DNA from 4 places in the Streptomyces sp. NPDC002935 genome. Region 4 is predicted to be linked to each of the others. Evidence: riboswitches for the same ligand, from Rfam matches in the RefSeq annotation. Region 4 holds a riboswitch; each other region holds the start of a gene.

Region 1 (4,173 bases), on a different contig from region 4:
AACGCGGCCTCCATGCTCGCGGTCCTCGGCCTGGGCGCCCAGGGCGGCGAGGAGATCGTCCTCGCGTCGGACGCCGAGAGCGCGGACATCGCCCTCGACCGTCTGGCGAAGCTGGTCGCCGAGGGGCTCGACGAGCTCCCCGAGACCGTCTGAGCCCACAAGGCGCCCAGGACACACGCGGCTGAGCCGCACCGCCCCTCCCCCGGGCGGTGCGGCTCAGCCGTTTTCCGTACCCCGCTCAGGAATTCCCGCGCGACCCGCGCGCCTCTCGCTGCGCGGACACAGAAATAGCGCGCGCCTGAATTCCTGGCACGCGAATAAAAGGGCATGAGAAATAGACCCCTGCCTAATATCCCTCTTTGTATACGGCGCCCGTGTTAATGACGCGGGCCCGTCATGTTTACGGGATGTTGCGAAGTCCTCACACGTTCCGGACGATCGCCGCCGCCGGGAAATCGGAGCCGGTGCGCGCCCATCGCCCGCTCGGTGTGCAGGGCCGTGATCGCGCGGGCCCGCTCGCTGTCGCCGCGGGCGACCGCGTCCACGATGCCGCCGTGCTCCGCCCAGGACTCCGCGGGGTTGGCCGGCGCCTCCACCGAGTACATCCAGGCGATCTTGTGCCGCAGCTGGGCGAGCGTGGAGCTCAGTGCGGGGCTTCCGGATGCCTGTGCGAGCGTCTCGTGGAACCAGCCGCCCAGTGAGCGCAGATCCTCGCTGTGGCCTCTCCTGGAGCGCTCCTGCCCCAACCTGACCAGGCCTCGGAGCACCTTCAGGTGAGCCTCCGTGCGGCGCTGGGCGGCCCTGGAGGCTCCCAGCGGTTCCAGCAGCATGCGCATCTCAAGGAGGTCCGCGGCCTCCTGCTCGGTGGGTTCCGCGACGCACGCGCCCGCGTGCCGGCGGGTGACCACGAAGCCCTCGGCCTCCAGCGTGCGCAGGGCCTCGCGCACGGGGACGCGCGAGACGCCGTAGCGCCGCGCGAGCAGTTCCTCGGTGAGCCGGCCGCCACGCTCGTAGACACCCGCGACGATGTCGTCACGGATCGCCGTGCATACCGAGTGCGCCGGAATACGCATGCCCGACCTCCGCTTTAATCCCCGCGAAACGCCATCGATTGACGCTTGTTCAGTGACTCTATTGCAGGGAGCCGGAATTTCCGATGGCAGGCCTGAATCCATGGATATTTTTTGGACAGACGGCCTCCGGAAACGATGATGCCCCGGCTCGGTGAGCCGGGGCATCGAAAGCGGTGGAGAAGCGGCGAAGAGGTCGTCAGACGTTGACGCCGTGCGAGCGCAGGTACGCGACGGGGTCCATGTCCGAGCCGTACTCGGCGGTCGTACGGGCCTCGAAGTGAAGGTGCGGTCCGGTGGTGTTGCCGGTGTCCCCGGAGAGCGCGATCTGCTGCCCCGGAGTGACCGTCTGACCCACGGACACACCGATGGACGAGAGGTGGCCGTACATGGTGTACGTGCCGTCGTGCATCTTGATCACGACTTGATTGCCGTAGGCGCCGCCCCAGCCGGCCGTGACGACCGTTCCGGAGCCGACGGAGTGCACCGAGGTGCCGTACGCGGCGTGGAAGTCGACGCCGGTGTGGCTGCCGGAGGACCAGAGGCTGCTGCTGGCCTGGTAGCCGGTGGAGACGTACGAACCGGTGATCGGCATGACGAAGGTGTTCAGGAGCTTGCGCTCGGCCTCGCGGGCGGCGCGCTCCTTGATCTCGCGGGACTTCGCGGCCTGCTCGGCGGCCTGCTTGCGCGCGACCTGCTCGGCCTGCTTCCGCGCGGCGGCCTCGGCGGCGGCGCGCTGCTGCGCGAAGGCCTGGGCGTCGATCTGGTCGGCGACCGAGTCGCCGATGGTGACGGCCTGGGTCAGCCCGGTCTGCTCGACGGAGGATTCCGCGGCGAACGCGGGGGCGGCCAGGGTGCCGATGACACCGGTGGTGGTGAGGGCCGCGACGCCGACGGCGCTCGTGGTGGTGCTGTGCACTCGGGTCGGACGACGGTGCTTCCCGGTGCCACAGGTGAACGCCATGTAGGGGCTGATCCTTTCCTTCCCTCTCGCCTACCGGGTTAGCTGACGGGTTCGGAGCAGGAAGGTCTCCTACGGACCCCCTCCGGGGAGGGTGTCCGATTCACCCCAGGGACTACGTGGGTCCCCGGCTCCCCTGGCTCGCGCCAAAGGGGGACTCGGCGATGGCTGTCCGGTGCCGCGGGCGCGGCGCAGTGCCTGACGAACAGTCGGAACGAAGCTAGTCGGGGTTTCTTTCGAACAACAAACGGATCACGGTTTTTGTAGCGCATCCCACAGGGCAGACAGGCAACCTCCGTACCAATCCGGACATCTTGGGAACGATGCCCGGGCACAAGAGGGCCCTGGTGACTCTTCAGTCACCAGGGCCCTCTTCGGTCGCGTGGGCTCTACTCCGCGGCCACCACGCTGACTTCACCGATTCCGAGAGCCTTGACGGGCTCCTCGATCTGCGCGGCGTCGCCCACCAGGACGGTCACCAGACGGTCCATCGGGAAGGCGCTCACGGCGGCCGCGGTGGCCTCCACCGTGCCCGTGGCGGCCAGTTGCTGATAGAGCGTCGCCTGGTAGTCGTCCGGCAGGTACTGCTCGACCTGGTCCGCGAGCGTGCTCGCGACGGCCGCCGCCGTCTCGAACTTGAGGGGCGCCACGCCCACCAGGTTCTGCACGGCGACATCGCGCTCCGCGTCGGTCAGCCCCTCGGCCGCGAGGGTGCGCAGCACCTTCCAGAGGTCGTCGAGCGCGGGACCGGTGTTCGGGGTGTCCACGGAGCCGCTGATGGCGAGCATCGCGACGCCCGTACCGTCCGGCGCGGCGCGCAGGACCTGGCCGAACGCCCGCACACCGTAGGTGTAGCCCTTCTCCTCGCGCAGGACGCGGTCGAGGCGCGAGGTGAGGGTGCCGCCGAGGCAGTAGGTGCCGAGCACCTGGGCGGGCCACACACGGTCGTGCCGGTCGGCGCCGACACGGCCGATGAGCAGCTGCGTCTGGACGGCGCCGGGGCGGTCGACGATGATCACGCGGCCGGTGTCGTCGGCGTTCACGGGCGGCACGGGACGCGGCTCGGCGGACGAACCGGTCCAGGAGCCGAGCGTCTCGCCGAGCAGCTCGTCGAGGTCGACACCGGTCAGGTCGCCCACGACAACAGCGGTGGACGTCGCGGGGCGTACGTACTTCTCGTAGAAGGCGCGTACGGCCGCGGAATCGATCTTCTGGACGGTCTCCTCGGTGCCCTGACGCGGGCGTGACATGCGCGCGCTCGCCGGGAACAGCTCCTTGGAGAGCTCCTTGGCGGCACGACGGGCCGGGTTGGCCGTCTCGTGAGGGATCTCGTCCAGCCGGTTGCGCACCAGCCGCTCGACCTCGCTGTCCGCGAACGCGGGTGCCCGCAGGGCGTCGCTGAGCAGGCCGAGCGCCTTGGCCAGACGCGAGACGGGCACTTCGAGGGACAGGCGTACGCCGGGGTGGTCGGCGTGCGCGTCGAGCGTGGCGCCGCAGCGCTCCAGCTCGGCGGCGAAGTCCTCGGCCGAGTGCTTGTCGGTGCCCTCGGAGAAGGCGCGCGACATGATCGTGGCGATGCCGTCCAGGCCCGCGGGCTCGGCGTCCAGGGGCGCGGCGAGGATCACCTCGACGGCGACGACCTGCTGGCCCGGGCGATGGCAGCGCAGCACGGTCAGACCGTTGTCCAGGGTGCCGCGCTCGGGGGCGGGAAAGGCCCACGGCTTGGGGCTGCCGGCCTGCGGCTGCGGGTGGAAGTCCATGGTGGCGAGCTCGGTCACTTCGCCGCCTCCTCGTCGGTGTCGTCAGCGGCGTCGGTGGCTTCGGCGGCGGTCGGCTCGTAGACGAGCACCGCGCGGTTGTCGGGGCGCAGGCGGGCCTTGGCGGCCTCCTGGACCTCTTCCGCCGTGACGTCGAGGACGCGCTGCACGGCGGTCAGGGCGAGCTGCGGGTCGCCGAACAGGACGGCGTACCGGCACAGTTCGTCGGCACGGCCCGCGACGGTGCCGAGCCGGTCCAGCCACTCGCGCTCCAACTGGGCCTGCGCGCGCTCCATTTCCTCGGCCGTGGGGCCCTCCTCGGCGAACCGGGCGAGCTCCTCGTCGACGGCGGCCTCGATGACCGGGACCTCGACGTCTCCGGACG
Region 2 (4,173 bases), on a different contig from region 4:
CGCGCCGCTCGCCCGCCTGGAGGGGCAGACCGCCCTCCGCACCCTCCTCGACCGCCTCCCCGATCTCCAACTCGCAGGAGATTCGGCTGATTTGCGCTGGCGTGGAGGGCTCATTATGCGTGGATTGCGCACGCTTCCTGTGGAGTTCACCCCGGTCAAATAGCCCTTGATCGGTTCATCGGCGACCCTTCGGAACCCCTGTCGAAGGGGTTCTTCCGCATACCGGAAAGAGCGCCCTTCCGGCTACCGGAACATGACGCTCCATCAAATCTGTGATCTTCGCGTGATCGGTAGTGCATCGACTTGTGACAACCGTTCGAGTCCGGCTACGTTCACCCATCAACGCGGCACCTGCGCTTCCTACTTCGCAGGAGTCGCCGAAGTCACCTGCTGTCACGCGAAAGGCTTCCGTATGCTCTCCGGGAACGGCCGTCACCGTCGCCCTCGTCAGGCCCCGGCTCTCATCGTCGCCGCGGGAGTGGCTGGATCGGCCATCGCCATCCCGTTGCTCGCCGCGGCGAGTGCCAGCGCGGCCGACGGAACCACCTGGGATCGGGTGGCGCAGTGCGAGAGTGGCGGCGCGTGGAGCGCCGACAACAACAACGGGTATTACGGCGGGCTTCAGTTGGACCAGGAGACCTGGGAGGCGCACGGCGGTCTCGACTACGCCCCGAGAGCCGACCAGGCCAGTCGCTCGCAGCAGATAGCCGTCGCCGAGAAGGTGCTCGACGACCAGGGCCTCGCGGCCTGGCCGACCTGTGGACCGCTCTCCGGGCTCGGCAAGAGTTCGGGCGGCATCAAGGTCGACACGGGCGTGGCCGACGACTCGTCGAGCGCCGGGAGCGACTCCGGCTCATACACTTCATCCGGTTTGTCGACTTCGCCCAGTTCATCCCCTTCCTCGAACCTGTCCGGTTCGTCCGATTCGGGTGACTCCTCGGGCGCGGCCGACAGCACCGCGAAGCCCCACGCCTCGCAGGGTTCCGGCGGCTCGGACAAGGCGACCGGCAAGGCGGCCGACAAGGCGACCGGCAAGGGTGGCGAGTCGGGCAAGTCCGGACAGAAGGGCGCTTCTTCGGACGCCTCCGACGGTGCGAGCGCCAGTGCCGGCCGGCACCGTGGTGCCGACGCCGAGGAGAGTGTGACCGACGGTCGTGGCGACAGCGCCGCCGGGCGGCACGCTTCGCGCGGCTCGCGCGACGCCATCGACGTCATCGACGACTCGCCCGCCGTGAGCGTCGTGGGCAGTCTCTGGAGTGTTTCCGACGCCCTCGGCCTCGAAGGCGGATGGGGCGAGCTGCCCACCGTGAACGAGGAGGCGGTTGACGCCGGTCCCGGCCTCGTCGTTCCCGGTCGGAGCATCTCTGTTGCTACCGAAACGGTCGAAAAGTAGCGGGAGTTCGCGTCATAGTTCGCTGTGGAATGTCCGGTTTGGTGCGAGTGAGAGATGGGTCTCAGAAGCCCTGATCGTCTTTGATATTCCGCCGATCGACTGCTTACGGTCGTGACCGCTCGCCACAGCGGGCCCCGACGGTCACAACGCCGAATCCTGCCAGCGGCCGTACGGGAACAGTCGTCGCGTCATGCGCCGTAGGCAGGAGCGGGGGACCCAAGGTAAGTGCCGCGTCCGGGAGTTGAGAGACACCCGGAAACGGCTTGGGGTTAAGTCGCGTGTCGGACGTCCTGGAGACGGGACCGACGGCACGCGGCCGGGCAACTCAACCGGCCCGAACCCGACAGCTCACCTCGCAGGCGTCGGTGAGGGGATCACTCCATGCTGTTTTCCAGCAAGGGCAAGCACCGCCGTCCGAACAAGGCCACCCGCGTCGCCACGCTCGCCGGTGTCACCGGTGTCGCCATCGCCGCTCCGCTGATGGCGGCCGGCAGCGCCTCCGCCGCCACCGCTTCCGAGTGGGACGCCGTCGCCCAGTGCGAGGCCGGCGGCAACTGGTCGATCAACACCGGCAACGGCTACTACGGCGGCCTGCAGTTCTCGTCCTCCACCTGGGCCGCGTACGGCGGCACCGCCTACGCCTCCACCGCGGACCAGGCCTCGAAGTCGCAGCAGATCGCCATCGGTGAGAAGGTCCTCGCCGGGCAGGGCAAGGGCGCCTGGCCGACCTGCGGCGTCGGCCTGTCGAGCGCCGCGTACGGCGGTGACACCTCGACCCCGTCGACCCCCTCCAGCTCCTCCTCGAGCGGCTCGCAGAGCAGCACCACCACCCGTACGACGGAGCAGCCCGCCTCCCGTTCCGCGGAGCGCCCGGCCGCCCAGAAGACCGTCACCACCCCGACCGGCAAGAAGGTCAAGAAGGGTGACGGCGAGTACAAGGTCGTCAAGGGTGACACCCTCAGCTCGATCGCCGAGAAGAAGCACGTCAAGGGCGGCTGGCAGAAGCTGTTCAAGCTGAACAAGGGCATCGTCGCCGACGCCGACTTCATCTACCCGGGCCAGCAGCTCCACCTCCGCTGAGCCCGGCCGCACCCCGGCCCGACATGGTCGCCTTCGGCGGAGGGCGACCGCATGACCGGCCGGGCGCAGCCCCGCCCCAGCTGAACAGCAGCTCCCTCGCAGGTCGGGCCTTTGCGCCGAAGGCCTGGTGAGGGCCCCCGTCCCCACGGGCTCCCCGCTCCGGTGCTTGTTCCCCCGCATGCACCGGAGCGGGGTTTTTCATTTCTTTTTTTGTTCCGTTCAGGAACAATATGTACTCTCACTTCTGCTCAAGGGGTGGTCGATCGGCTGGCCGATCCCCTCGGGCCGGATAGGCTCATCCCGCGGGGCTGCCAAGCCCCGCATACCCGCGTCACATCCCAGAAGGAGATGCTCGTGCCGTCCATCGACGTCGTCGTAGCCCGGGAAATCCTGGACTCCCGAGGCAACCCCACGGTCGAGGTCGAGGTCGGCCTCGACGACGGCAGCACGGGTCGTGCCGCCGTTCCGTCCGGCGCTTCCACCGGAGCCTTCGAGGCCATCGAGCTCCGCGACGGTGACCCGAACCGCTACCAGGGCAAGGGTGTCGAGAAGGCCGTCCTCGCCGTCATCGAGCAGATCGGCCCGGAGCTCGTCGGTTACGACGCCACCGAGCAGCGCCTGATCGACCAGGCGATGTTCGACCTGGACGCCACCGACAACAAGGGCTCGCTCGGCGCCAACGCCATCCTCGGCGTCTCGCTCGCCGTCGCGCACGCCGCTTCCGAGGCGTCCGACCTGCCGCTCTTCCGCTACCTGGGCGGCCCGAACGCGCACCTGCTGCCCGTTCCGATGATGAACATCCTGAACGGCGGGTCGCACGCCGACTCGAACGTGGACATCCAGGAGTTCATGATCGCCCCGATCGGCGCGGAGTCCTTCTCCGAGGCCCTGCGCTGGGGCACCGAGGTCTACCACACCCTCAAGTCCGTCCTGAAGTCCAAGGGCCTGTCCACCGGCCTCGGCGACGAGGGCGGCTTCGCCCCGAACCTGGACTCCAACCGTGCCGCGCTCGACCTCATCCTCGAGGCCATCAAGCAGGCCGGTTACGTCCCCGGCGAGCAGGTCGCGCTCGCTCTCGACGTCGCCGCGTCCGAGTTCTACAAGGACGGCAAGTACGAGTTCGAGGGCAAGTCCCGCTCGGCCGCCGAGATGACCGAGTACTACGAGGAGCTCGTGGCGGCCTACCCGCTCGTCTCCATCGAGGACCCGCTCTTCGAGGACGACTGGGCCGGCTGGAAGGTCCTCACCGACCGCCTCGGCGACAAGGTCCAGATCGTCGGCGACGACCTGTTCGTCACCAACCCGGAGCGCCTGGCCCGCGGCATCGAGGAGGGCACCGCCAACGCGCTGCTCGTCAAGGTCAACCAGATCGGTTCGCTGACCGAGACCCTGGACGCCGTCGAGCTCGCGCAGCGCAGCGGTTACAAGTGCATGATGTCCCACCGCTCCGGCGAGACCGAGGACGTCACCATCGCCGACCTGGCCGTCGCCACCAACTGCGGCCAGATCAAGACCGGCGCCCCGGCCCGCTCCGAGCGCGTCGCCAAGTACAACCAGCTGCTGCGCATCGAGGAGATCCTCGACGACGCCGCGGTGTACGCCGGCCGCTCGGCGTTCCCCCGCTTCAAGGACTGAGCCTCCGGCTGAGGACTGAGCCTCCGGCTCAGGAAGCGTCGTCCGTACGTCCCCGTACTCGGTCC
Region 3 (4,173 bases), on a different contig from region 4:
CCTCTGGGGCAAGAAAATTGCCCCAGAGGCAATCATCGGGCTCAATAGAGCCATGAGCCCTGCCGATCCAGGGGCGGTCGACGAGCCGTCCGCCGAACTGCACGCCGTGGCGCCCCGGCTCCGCGCGCTGCGCCGCAGCGCCTCCCTCACCCTGGAGGCCGCCGCCCGCGCCGCGGGACTCTCGCCCGCCCATCTCTCCCGTCTGGAGACCGGGCAGCGCCAGCCCTCACTGCCGATGCTGCTCACGCTGGCCCGCGTCTACAGTACGACGGTCTCCGAACTGCTCGGCGAGACGGTGGCCGACCGTGACGCGATCGTGCGCGCCGCCGACATGGAACCGGCCCCGGCGGGCGGCTGGACCTACTGGCAGGCCGGCGCGGCCGGCCGCGGCATGCAGGCACTGCGCGTGCACGTCCCCTACGGCTCGCAGGGCGACATCGTGCGCGTCCATCCGGGCGAGGAGTGGCTGTACGTCCTCCAGGGGCGGCTCAGGCTGCGCCTCGGGGACGCCGAGCACGTCCTCGCGCCGGGGGACAGCGCCCACTTCGACTCGCTCACCCCGCACCGCATCGCCGCCGCCGAGCGCGACGGAGCCGAGCTCCTCTTCGTACACACCCTGCTGCAGAGCCCCGTCGCCGCGCTGTGCCTCGGCCCGGCGACGGGCCACCCCACCTCGGGAGAGACGTCATGACCGAACCCACAGAACCCCGCCGCCGGTCCATGGAGGACAAGTTCCCGCGCGCCCTGTGGGTGCGGCTGATCATCTACGTCGCCGTCGGCCACCTCTTCGCGGCCTTCATCTACCTGCTCTTCACGCTGGGCGCGCAGAACCAGTAGGACCCGTACAACCAGTAGAACCAGTAGAACCAGTAGAACCAGCAGAAATTCCTGCCCCGGCGGGCGGCTCAGTCCAGCAGCCGCTCGCGCAGGCGCTCCCGCAGCTCCGGCGTCATCCCCAGTCCCTGCCCCAGATAGACGTCGACGCTGCCCCAGGTCTCCTCGATCGTCTCGAAGGCGGCCGTCAGGTACTCCGCGCGCGCGTCGAACAGGGGGCTGAGCAGCTCCATGACCTCGGGGGAGTACGCGGAGGCCGAGGAGCTGTTGCGATGCACCTTGTAGCGGCGGTGCGCGGCGTTCGACTCCAGGTAGTCGGCCACGATCGCCTCGCGCTCGACGCCGAGGGCGAGCAGGGTGATGGCGATGGACAGCCCGGCGCGGTCCTTGCCGGCCGCGCAGTGCATCAGCGCGGGCACGCTGTCCTCGGCCAGCGCACGCAGCACCTGGGAGTGCTCGGCCGTGCGCTCCTTGATGATCGTGCGGTAGGAGCGGATCATCCGGTTCGCGGCCTTGCCGTCGCCGAGGATCGCGTGCAGCTGGTCCAGGTCGCCGTCGCGGACCATCTTCCAGAACTCGCTGCCGTCGGCCGGGTCGGACAGGGGCAGATTCACGTTCCGCACGCCCGGCAGCTCGATGTCCGGGCCCTCCAGCTTCTGATCCGCGGCGTTGCGGAAGTCGAAGATCGTGTGGAGCCCCAGGGAGGCGAGGAACGCGGCGTCCTCCTCCGTGGCGTGCGCGAGGTGGCCGCTGCGGAACAGGTGCCCGTAGCGCACTCGTCGGCCGTCCGCGGTGGGCAGTCCGCCCACGTCGCGGAAGTTGCGCACTCCGCCGAGCTCCGGCTCGGTGGACGGGACCTGCTGCGTCACGGGGGCTCCTCCCATTCGGCCGTCGGCGCCGCCGGGCTGGACTCGGCGTCATTCGTCGGCAGTTGTCTTCGGCTCGCGCTCTCGACGATACGACATGGGTTCCTGAGGCAATGAGTTGTCCACAGGCACCGCCGCCGGGACGGGACGCCGTTGATGATGTTCCCATTTTATGGGTACACGTGTTCGAATTTGATGAAGAGTCGGCCGCTCTCTTCGGCCGCCCTCTCCGGCCGCGCCGGATCGATGGGGTGAATTGCACCGGGATGCGGCATTGCGACGTGCCGACGTGCGTACCGACGCGTGTGCCGATTTATGTGCCGATCCATGCGGAGATCCGGATGTGACGGATATCCGCTCGCGTCGCATCTGGCTGTTCTGTCCGAATTGGCGCCTTCGTTACAACTGGCCCTGGAATGAAGCACCCTGGGCCGAGTCGCGTGAGGAGCGTCATATTCGTGACGATGCGTTGCCGCGCCCCTTTCTCAACCCGCCCGCATTTCAGGGAGGGTTGAGAGTCCGGAAAGATCGTCATTCCACGGAGGGTGACGGCGATTTCCGCATGGATCAAGAAAGGCAAGCGCACAGAAATCGCACATAGTTGTCGACGCGCTCTCATCTCGCTTACGTTCTGCCTCAATCCGGACGGACGCCCAATCCTGCCGCCGCCCGGAATCCGCACACTCACCCGTACACGGCAGGAGCGGGGGACCCACAGGTTCCGTGCCTGGTCCGGTCTCCGGAACAGGCTAGGGGTACAGCCACGCAGCACCGTGGCCGGGCATCTCCAGCCCGCACCCGACAGCTCACCCCGCAGGCGCCGGAGAGGAATTCGTCATGCCCGCGAAGGGTAAGCACCGCCGTCCCAAGTCCCTGCGTTTCACCCGCTCGATCGCCGTGGCCGGAACCGGCGGCGCCGCACTCGCGCTGCCTCTGATGGGAGCCACGGGCGCCCACGCCGCGACCCCGGCCACCGCCGTCACGCAGCATGTCGAGAAGGCCGCGACCGCCGCTCCCGTCGCCGCGAAGAAGACCGCCGCCACGAAGACGTACGCGGTGAGGTCCGGCGACTATCTCTCGAAGATCGCCGACGAGCACAACGTCCGCGGCGGCTGGAAGAAGATCTACTCCGACAACCGCTCCGCCATCGGCAGCGACCCGTCGCTGATCCACCCCGGTCTGAAGCTGTCGCTCGGCAAGAAGGCCGCCGCCACCCACTCGTCCACCCGGACGACGACCCCGGCGGCGAAGGCCGGCAAGGCGGCCACGGCCTCCAATGCGGCCGCCTCCAACACCGCGTCCGCCAGCAGCAGTTCCGGCTACACGCTGCCGGTCGAGGGCGCCACCGTCGGAACCAGCTACAAGGTGGCGGGCAGCATGTGGTCCAGCGGCTACCACACGGGCGTGGACTTCGTGGTCCCGACCGGCACCACGATCAAGTCCATCGCCGCGGGCACCGTCGTCTCCGCGGGCTGGGGCGGCGCCTACGGCAACCAGGTCGTCATCCAGCACGCCGACGGCCGGTACTCCCAGTACGCCCACATGTCCTCCCTGTCCGTCTCGGCGGGGCAGACCGTGACCGAGGGCCAGCAGATCGGCCTTTCCGGCGCGACGGGCAACGTCACCGGACCGCACCTGCACTTCGAGATCCGCACCACCCCGGACTACGGCTCGGACGTCGACCCGGTCGCGTACCTGCGCTCGCACGGTGTCGCCGTCGGCTGACGCCCTGCCCCACTCCGTCGCTTGCCCTGCTCCTGACGGCAGGGCGAACGCCCCCGAAGGCCGGACCCCACGATCCCCGGGGTCCGGCCTTCGGTGTTTCCCGTCCAAGGCGCGCGACCGCTGCGGAGCGATTTCGGCGGTGTTCCCCGGCCGATGCGTCGCGGCTCCGTCAACATCCGTGATCCGAGCTTTATTTCAGAGTTGACCAATACTTGGCGAGTGGCTTATCTCACCGCCCGTCAACCCTTCCTTACGGTCGCGTAGCTCACATCGAAAGGTGAATCATGGGTCGATGTGGCAGACGATTCGAAGAGTGACAACAGATCAGTGATCGGGTCGTACGTGGCGGTGGGGGACAGCTTCACCGAGGGCGTAGGCGACCCTGGGCCCGACGGGGCCTTCGTCGGCTGGGCCGACCGCTTCGCGGTCCTTCTCGCGGACCGGCGACCCGAGGGCGACTTCAACTACACCAATCTCGCCGTGCGCGGCAAACTGCTCGACCAGATCGTCGAGTCCCAGCTCCTGCGGGCCAAGGAACTCGGCCCGGACCTGGTCTCGTTCTGCGCGGGCGGCAACGACATCATCCGGCCCGGTACCGACCCCGACGAGGTCGCGGAGCGCTTCGAGCGCGCGATCGCCGACCTCACCTCCGCCGTCGGCACCGTCCTGGTGACCACCGGCTTCGACACCCGTGGCGTCCCCGTACTCAAGCATCTGCGCGGCAAGATCGCCACGTACAACGGACATG
Region 4 (4,173 bases):
GTTCGATCCGTATTCTTCGGATCATGGCCGCTCCGACTGCATATTCACTCATCGCCACTGACCTGGACGGAACGCTGCTGCGCGGCGACGACACACTCTCCGACCGGTCACGGGCCGCGTTGGCGAAGGTGGCCCAGGCGGGTGCCCAGCACCTCGTGGTGACGGGCCGCCCCGCACCGCGCGTGCGACCGCTCCTCGACGAACTCGGCGGCGAGGGGCTGGCGGTGTGCGGGCAGGGGGCGCAGTTGTACGACGCCGGGGCGGACCGCATGCTGTGGTCGGTGACCCTGGACAGGGAACTGGCGGAGACGGCACTCGGCAAGATCGAGGCGGAGGTCGGCCTGCTGTACGCGGCGGTGGACCAGGACGGCGTGGACGGGCTGACGCTCATCGAGCCGGGGTATGTGATGCCGCATCCGACCCTGCCGGCGGTGCGGGTGCCGCGGCGGGACGACCTCTGGACGGAGCCGATCAGCAAGGTGTTGCTCCGTCACCCGTCCTTGTCCGACGACGAGTTGGCGTCGGCGGCGCGGGGAGTGGTCGGTTCGCTGGCGACGGTCACCATGTCCGGGCCCGGCACCGTCGAACTCCAGCCATGCGGGGTGACCAAGGCGACGGGTCTCGCCCTCGCCGCGGCGCACCTCGGACTCACCCCGTGCGCGACGCTCGCCTTCGGGGACATGCCCAATGACATCCCGATGTTCGACTGGGCCGCCCGCGGCGTGGCGATGGCCAACGCCCATCCGGAACTGAAGGCGGTGGCCGACGAGGTCACCCTCTCGAACGAGGACGACGGAATCGCGGTGGTCCTGGAACGCCTCTTCGGCTTCTAGGGCCTGTCCGGTCGATCACGGTGGAGGATGCCAACGGCGCCTGCCCCACGGGCCGCCTCGGCCGGCAACGCACGCGCCGGCGGACCGAGAAGGCGCCGCCGGCGAGTGGTGGTGCGGGTGGGATCAGTAGGCGCCGTTGACGTTGTCGATGGAGCCGTAGGTCTTGGCCGCGTAGTTGCAGGCCGCGGTGATGTTCGCGACCGGGTCGTAGGGGTCCATCGAAGTGCCGGGGACGTGGAAGGCCCGGAACGTGGGGTCGATGACCTGGAGCAGACCCTTGGAGGGGGTGCCCGCGACGGCGTTGGAGTCCCAGTTGTTGATGGCGAGGGGGTTGCCGGAGGACTCGCGCATCACGTTGCGGTAGATGCCGTCATAGCTGCCCGGTATGCCCGACTTGGCCATGATGTCCAGGGATTCCTTGATCCAGCCGTCGAGGTTGTTGGCGTACGTCTTGGCGGAGGCCTGGGTGGCGGTGGCCACCTTGGACGTGGCGGCGGCCGGGGTCGCCTTCGCCGTCGACTTCAGCGTCTTCGTGCCCAGGGTCAGCTTCAGGCCCGGACGGATCAGGGCGGGGTTGTCGCCGATGACCGCGCGGTTCGCCTTGTACAGCTTCTTCCAGCCGCCGCTCCCGGGGTGCTTCTGCGCCACCTTGGAGAGGGTGTCGCCCGCGACCACCTTGTAGGTGACGAGCTGGACGTTCGGGACCACCGCGGTGTGCGCGGCCTTCGTGAGCTGAGGCGCCTGCGCCGGGGTCGCCGCGGAGGCGCCGGTCGCGCTCACGAGCGGGAGGGCGAGGGCGATGCCGCCCGTTCCGGCGGCGATCATGCCCCGGGTGATGACGTTGGTCTTCGTGCGGCGGTGCTTGCCTCGTACGGGCATGACGAATGTCCTCTCCGACGCCTGCGAGGTGAGCTGTCGGGTTCGGGCGGGAGATGCCCGGCCGCGTTATGGGCGCGGCTTCACCCCTAGCCGGTCCGGTGTCCGGATCGGCGGCTTACCTGTGGTTCCCCCGCTCCTGCCGTGCGTGGGTGGGTGGGTTGCCGGGCGGCGGCAGGATTCGGCGATCCGCCCGGGATCGACGAGAACGTATGCGAGAGCACATGTCGGGAACAAGGCCAGATGTGGCCCCGAAGATCCCTTTCGCCTGTTTGGAGCCAGGGTGAAACGTCCGATTGCGCCGGAATTGGATCCTCAACTTGCCTTTGGCAAATGGGTTGGCGGGGAAGCGGTGCGAGGTGGCACCCCAGCTCGCGCGTGACTCAATTCACGAGACCAAGGGTCATTAAGGCGGCATGCCGGGCAACTCGGGCATTGTGCTTCCGTTGTCCAGGGGGTGCCGCCTTCCCGGACGGTGCCGGGCGGACCTCCCGCGGGGCGAGATCCGCGCCGTGGGACCGGTCGGGAGAGCGGCACCCGTCGGGCCGAAGCGCAGGCCGGCCGGCCGTCGGTCGAGTCGGGGCGGGCGCAGTCCGAGCCGGGCCGGACGTAGGCCGAGTCAGGGCGAGCGCAAGGTGAAGTGCGGTCTGTGGCACCGGTGTTCGGCGTACGGCGAGACGTCGGCGTCGGTCCGCGCGGCATGGTGGGGTGTCGGAACCCTGCGGTGCGTCGGGGCCGGGACGCGCGGCCGTCAAGGGCCTACGGAGGGCGAACTCCCGTCCCCGTAAGCCCGTAAGCCAGTAAGCCCGTAGGCCCGTAAGCCGTGTGGCCCCGCAGGCCCGTAAGCCGTGTGGCCCCGCAGGCCCTCAGCCGGCTGTGCGCGGGGTTCTCTTCTCCCAGGTCCGGTGGAAGACGACCTCGTCGCCGTCCTTGCAGACGACCTCATTGGACGTGATGAAGTCCTGCGCGTCGCAGGTGATGGCGGACACGGTCTCTACGCGGGCGTCCCAGGGCAGGTCCGGGCGGTGCAGGCGGATCGACCAGGTCGAGCGGGCGCGGGCGGACAGCGGGTCTGATTCGTCGATCGTGTACGTCTCCCGCGCGTCCTCCGTGCATTCGAGGCCGTCGGGGTAGACGCGCGTGCCGTCGTGGCGCGGGTCCACCTCCAGACGCCAGGTGCCCGCGGCCACGTCGCGCAGGACCAGGCGTTCCGGCCGGGGTTCGTCGAGTGTCGCGGAGACGGTCACGCCGAGGGGTTCGGACTCCTCCGGTTCCCCGAAGGTGATCGAGGGGTCCGACTCCGTTGTCCGTACGGGGAGTTCGAGGGTGCTGCCCATAGGGTCCAGGGTGAAGCCCGCCTCCGAGCCGGGCTGGGGCCAGATCCAGGGCCAGTACGCCGAGGAGACGCTCAGACGGATGCGGTGGCCCGCCGGGAACGCGTAGCCGATGCCGTTCAGGTCGAGGACCACGTTCTCCGTGGTACCCGGTGTCCAGGGAACCGCCTGGTCGCGGCCCCGGCGCGCCGACAGGTTCAGGGCGCCCCGGGTGACGAGCGTGGACGCTCCGTCGGGGGTCACGTCGCACAGGCGGGCGATCACCTGGCCCCTGGGTGCCGCGGACGTCAGCCGCAGATTGACCCGTGGGCGTCCCAGTACCCAGGTCTCCTCCGGTACCTCGAACTCGAAGCAGGCCGACCGGGCGTCCTCCTCCCGCTGGTCCGGCGGCAGGTCGGCGTCGTTGCCGAAGGGGAAGAAGCGGCCCGCGTCGACCCCCGTGTGCTGCGGGGACCGCACCGGCACCGGGGCGCCCTGGAGGGCGTACGCGATCGGCTTCACCGTGGGTGAGGGCCAGGCCGGGTCGCCCACCCAGCGGCCGGGGATCTCTCCGTACACGGTCGCCGGAGGATGCGCGTCCATCACGTACGAGCGCAGGAGGGGGACGGAGAGCGCGTCCGTGTCCTCGTCCCGGAGCCAGTGGTCCCACCAGCGCAGCGTCTCCTGGAGGAAGCCGATCGCCGGTCCGGGCGGCAGGCCGCGGTCCGGGTACTGGTGCGACCAGGGGCCGATGAGACCTCGTACGCGATCCGGCGGGAGGTGCTCCACCAGGCGCAGCACCGTGTCGCGGTACGGGTCGTGCCAGCCGCCGACCGCGAGGACCGCCGCGCGGATCGCTCCGTAGTCCTCGCAGACGCTGCCGTGGCGCCAGTACGCGTCCCGGGTCTGGTGCGCCAGCCAGGTGTGGACCAAGGGGTCGACCGCCTCCAGCCGCCTCACCCACATGTCGCGCCACATCACCTCCCCTACATGCACCGGGTCCGGCGGGCGGGCGGCGAAGGCGAGCATGGCGGCCGCCCGGGCGTGCATGTCGACGGCGAGGACGGAACCTCCCGCGTAGTGCACGTCGTTGTCATAGCGGTCGTCACTGGAGCAGACCGTGACGATCGCCTTGAGCGGCTCGGGAGCGC

What was found. Region 4 has a riboswitch for cyclic di-AMP ahead of ABZX90_RS27130 (LysM peptidoglycan-binding domain-containing protein). Riboswitches for the same ligand answer to the same signal wherever they lie in the genome.
Positions count from the first base shown of each region.
Region 1: linked by a shared signal. The riboswitch ahead of ABZX90_RS00515 (M23 family metallopeptidase) and the one ahead of ABZX90_RS27130 (LysM peptidoglycan-binding domain-containing protein) in region 4 are both predicted to bind cyclic di-AMP.
Region 2: linked by a shared signal. The riboswitch ahead of ABZX90_RS15205 (transglycosylase family protein) and the one ahead of ABZX90_RS27130 (LysM peptidoglycan-binding domain-containing protein) in region 4 are both predicted to bind cyclic di-AMP.
Region 3: linked by a shared signal. The riboswitch ahead of ABZX90_RS11875 (LysM peptidoglycan-binding domain-containing M23 family metallopeptidase) and the one ahead of ABZX90_RS27130 (LysM peptidoglycan-binding domain-containing protein) in region 4 are both predicted to bind cyclic di-AMP.

Region 1 is NZ_JBEXNW010000001.1:128,922-133,094, reverse strand. Features, by position in the region: gene ABZX90_RS00525 (HPr family phosphocarrier protein) at 1-153, shown strand, start outside; gene ABZX90_RS00520 (GntR family transcriptional regulator) at 378-1,073, opposite strand; gene ABZX90_RS00515 (M23 family metallopeptidase) at 1,270-2,034, opposite strand; cyclic di-AMP (ydaO/yuaA leader) riboswitch at 2,047-2,205, opposite strand; gene ABZX90_RS00510 (pitrilysin family protein) at 2,421-3,809, opposite strand; gene ABZX90_RS00505 (pitrilysin family protein) at 3,806-4,173, opposite strand, start outside.
Region 2 is NZ_JBEXNW010000009.1:271,876-276,048, forward strand. Features, by position in the region: gene ABZX90_RS15195 (cytochrome P450) at 1-163, shown strand, start outside; gene ABZX90_RS15200 (transglycosylase family protein) at 254-1,393, shown strand; cyclic di-AMP (ydaO/yuaA leader) riboswitch at 1,577-1,770, shown strand; gene ABZX90_RS15205 (transglycosylase family protein) at 1,775-2,473, shown strand; gene eno (phosphopyruvate hydratase) at 2,822-4,108, shown strand.
Region 3 is NZ_JBEXNW010000007.1:154,993-159,165, forward strand. Features, by position in the region: gene ABZX90_RS11860 (XRE family transcriptional regulator) at 53-691, shown strand; gene ABZX90_RS11865 (DUF6126 family protein) at 688-837, shown strand; gene ABZX90_RS11870 (tyrosine-protein phosphatase) at 906-1,703, opposite strand; cyclic di-AMP (ydaO/yuaA leader) riboswitch at 2,376-2,533, shown strand; gene ABZX90_RS11875 (LysM peptidoglycan-binding domain-containing M23 family metallopeptidase) at 2,538-3,425, shown strand; gene ABZX90_RS11880 (SGNH/GDSL hydrolase family protein) at 3,753-4,173, shown strand, end outside.
Region 4 is NZ_JBEXNW010000022.1:18,904-23,076, reverse strand. Features, by position in the region: gene ABZX90_RS27135 (HAD family hydrolase) at 24-833, shown strand; gene ABZX90_RS27130 (LysM peptidoglycan-binding domain-containing protein) at 957-1,712, opposite strand; cyclic di-AMP (ydaO/yuaA leader) riboswitch at 1,716-1,874, opposite strand; gene ABZX90_RS27125 (CocE/NonD family hydrolase) at 2,576-4,173, opposite strand, start outside.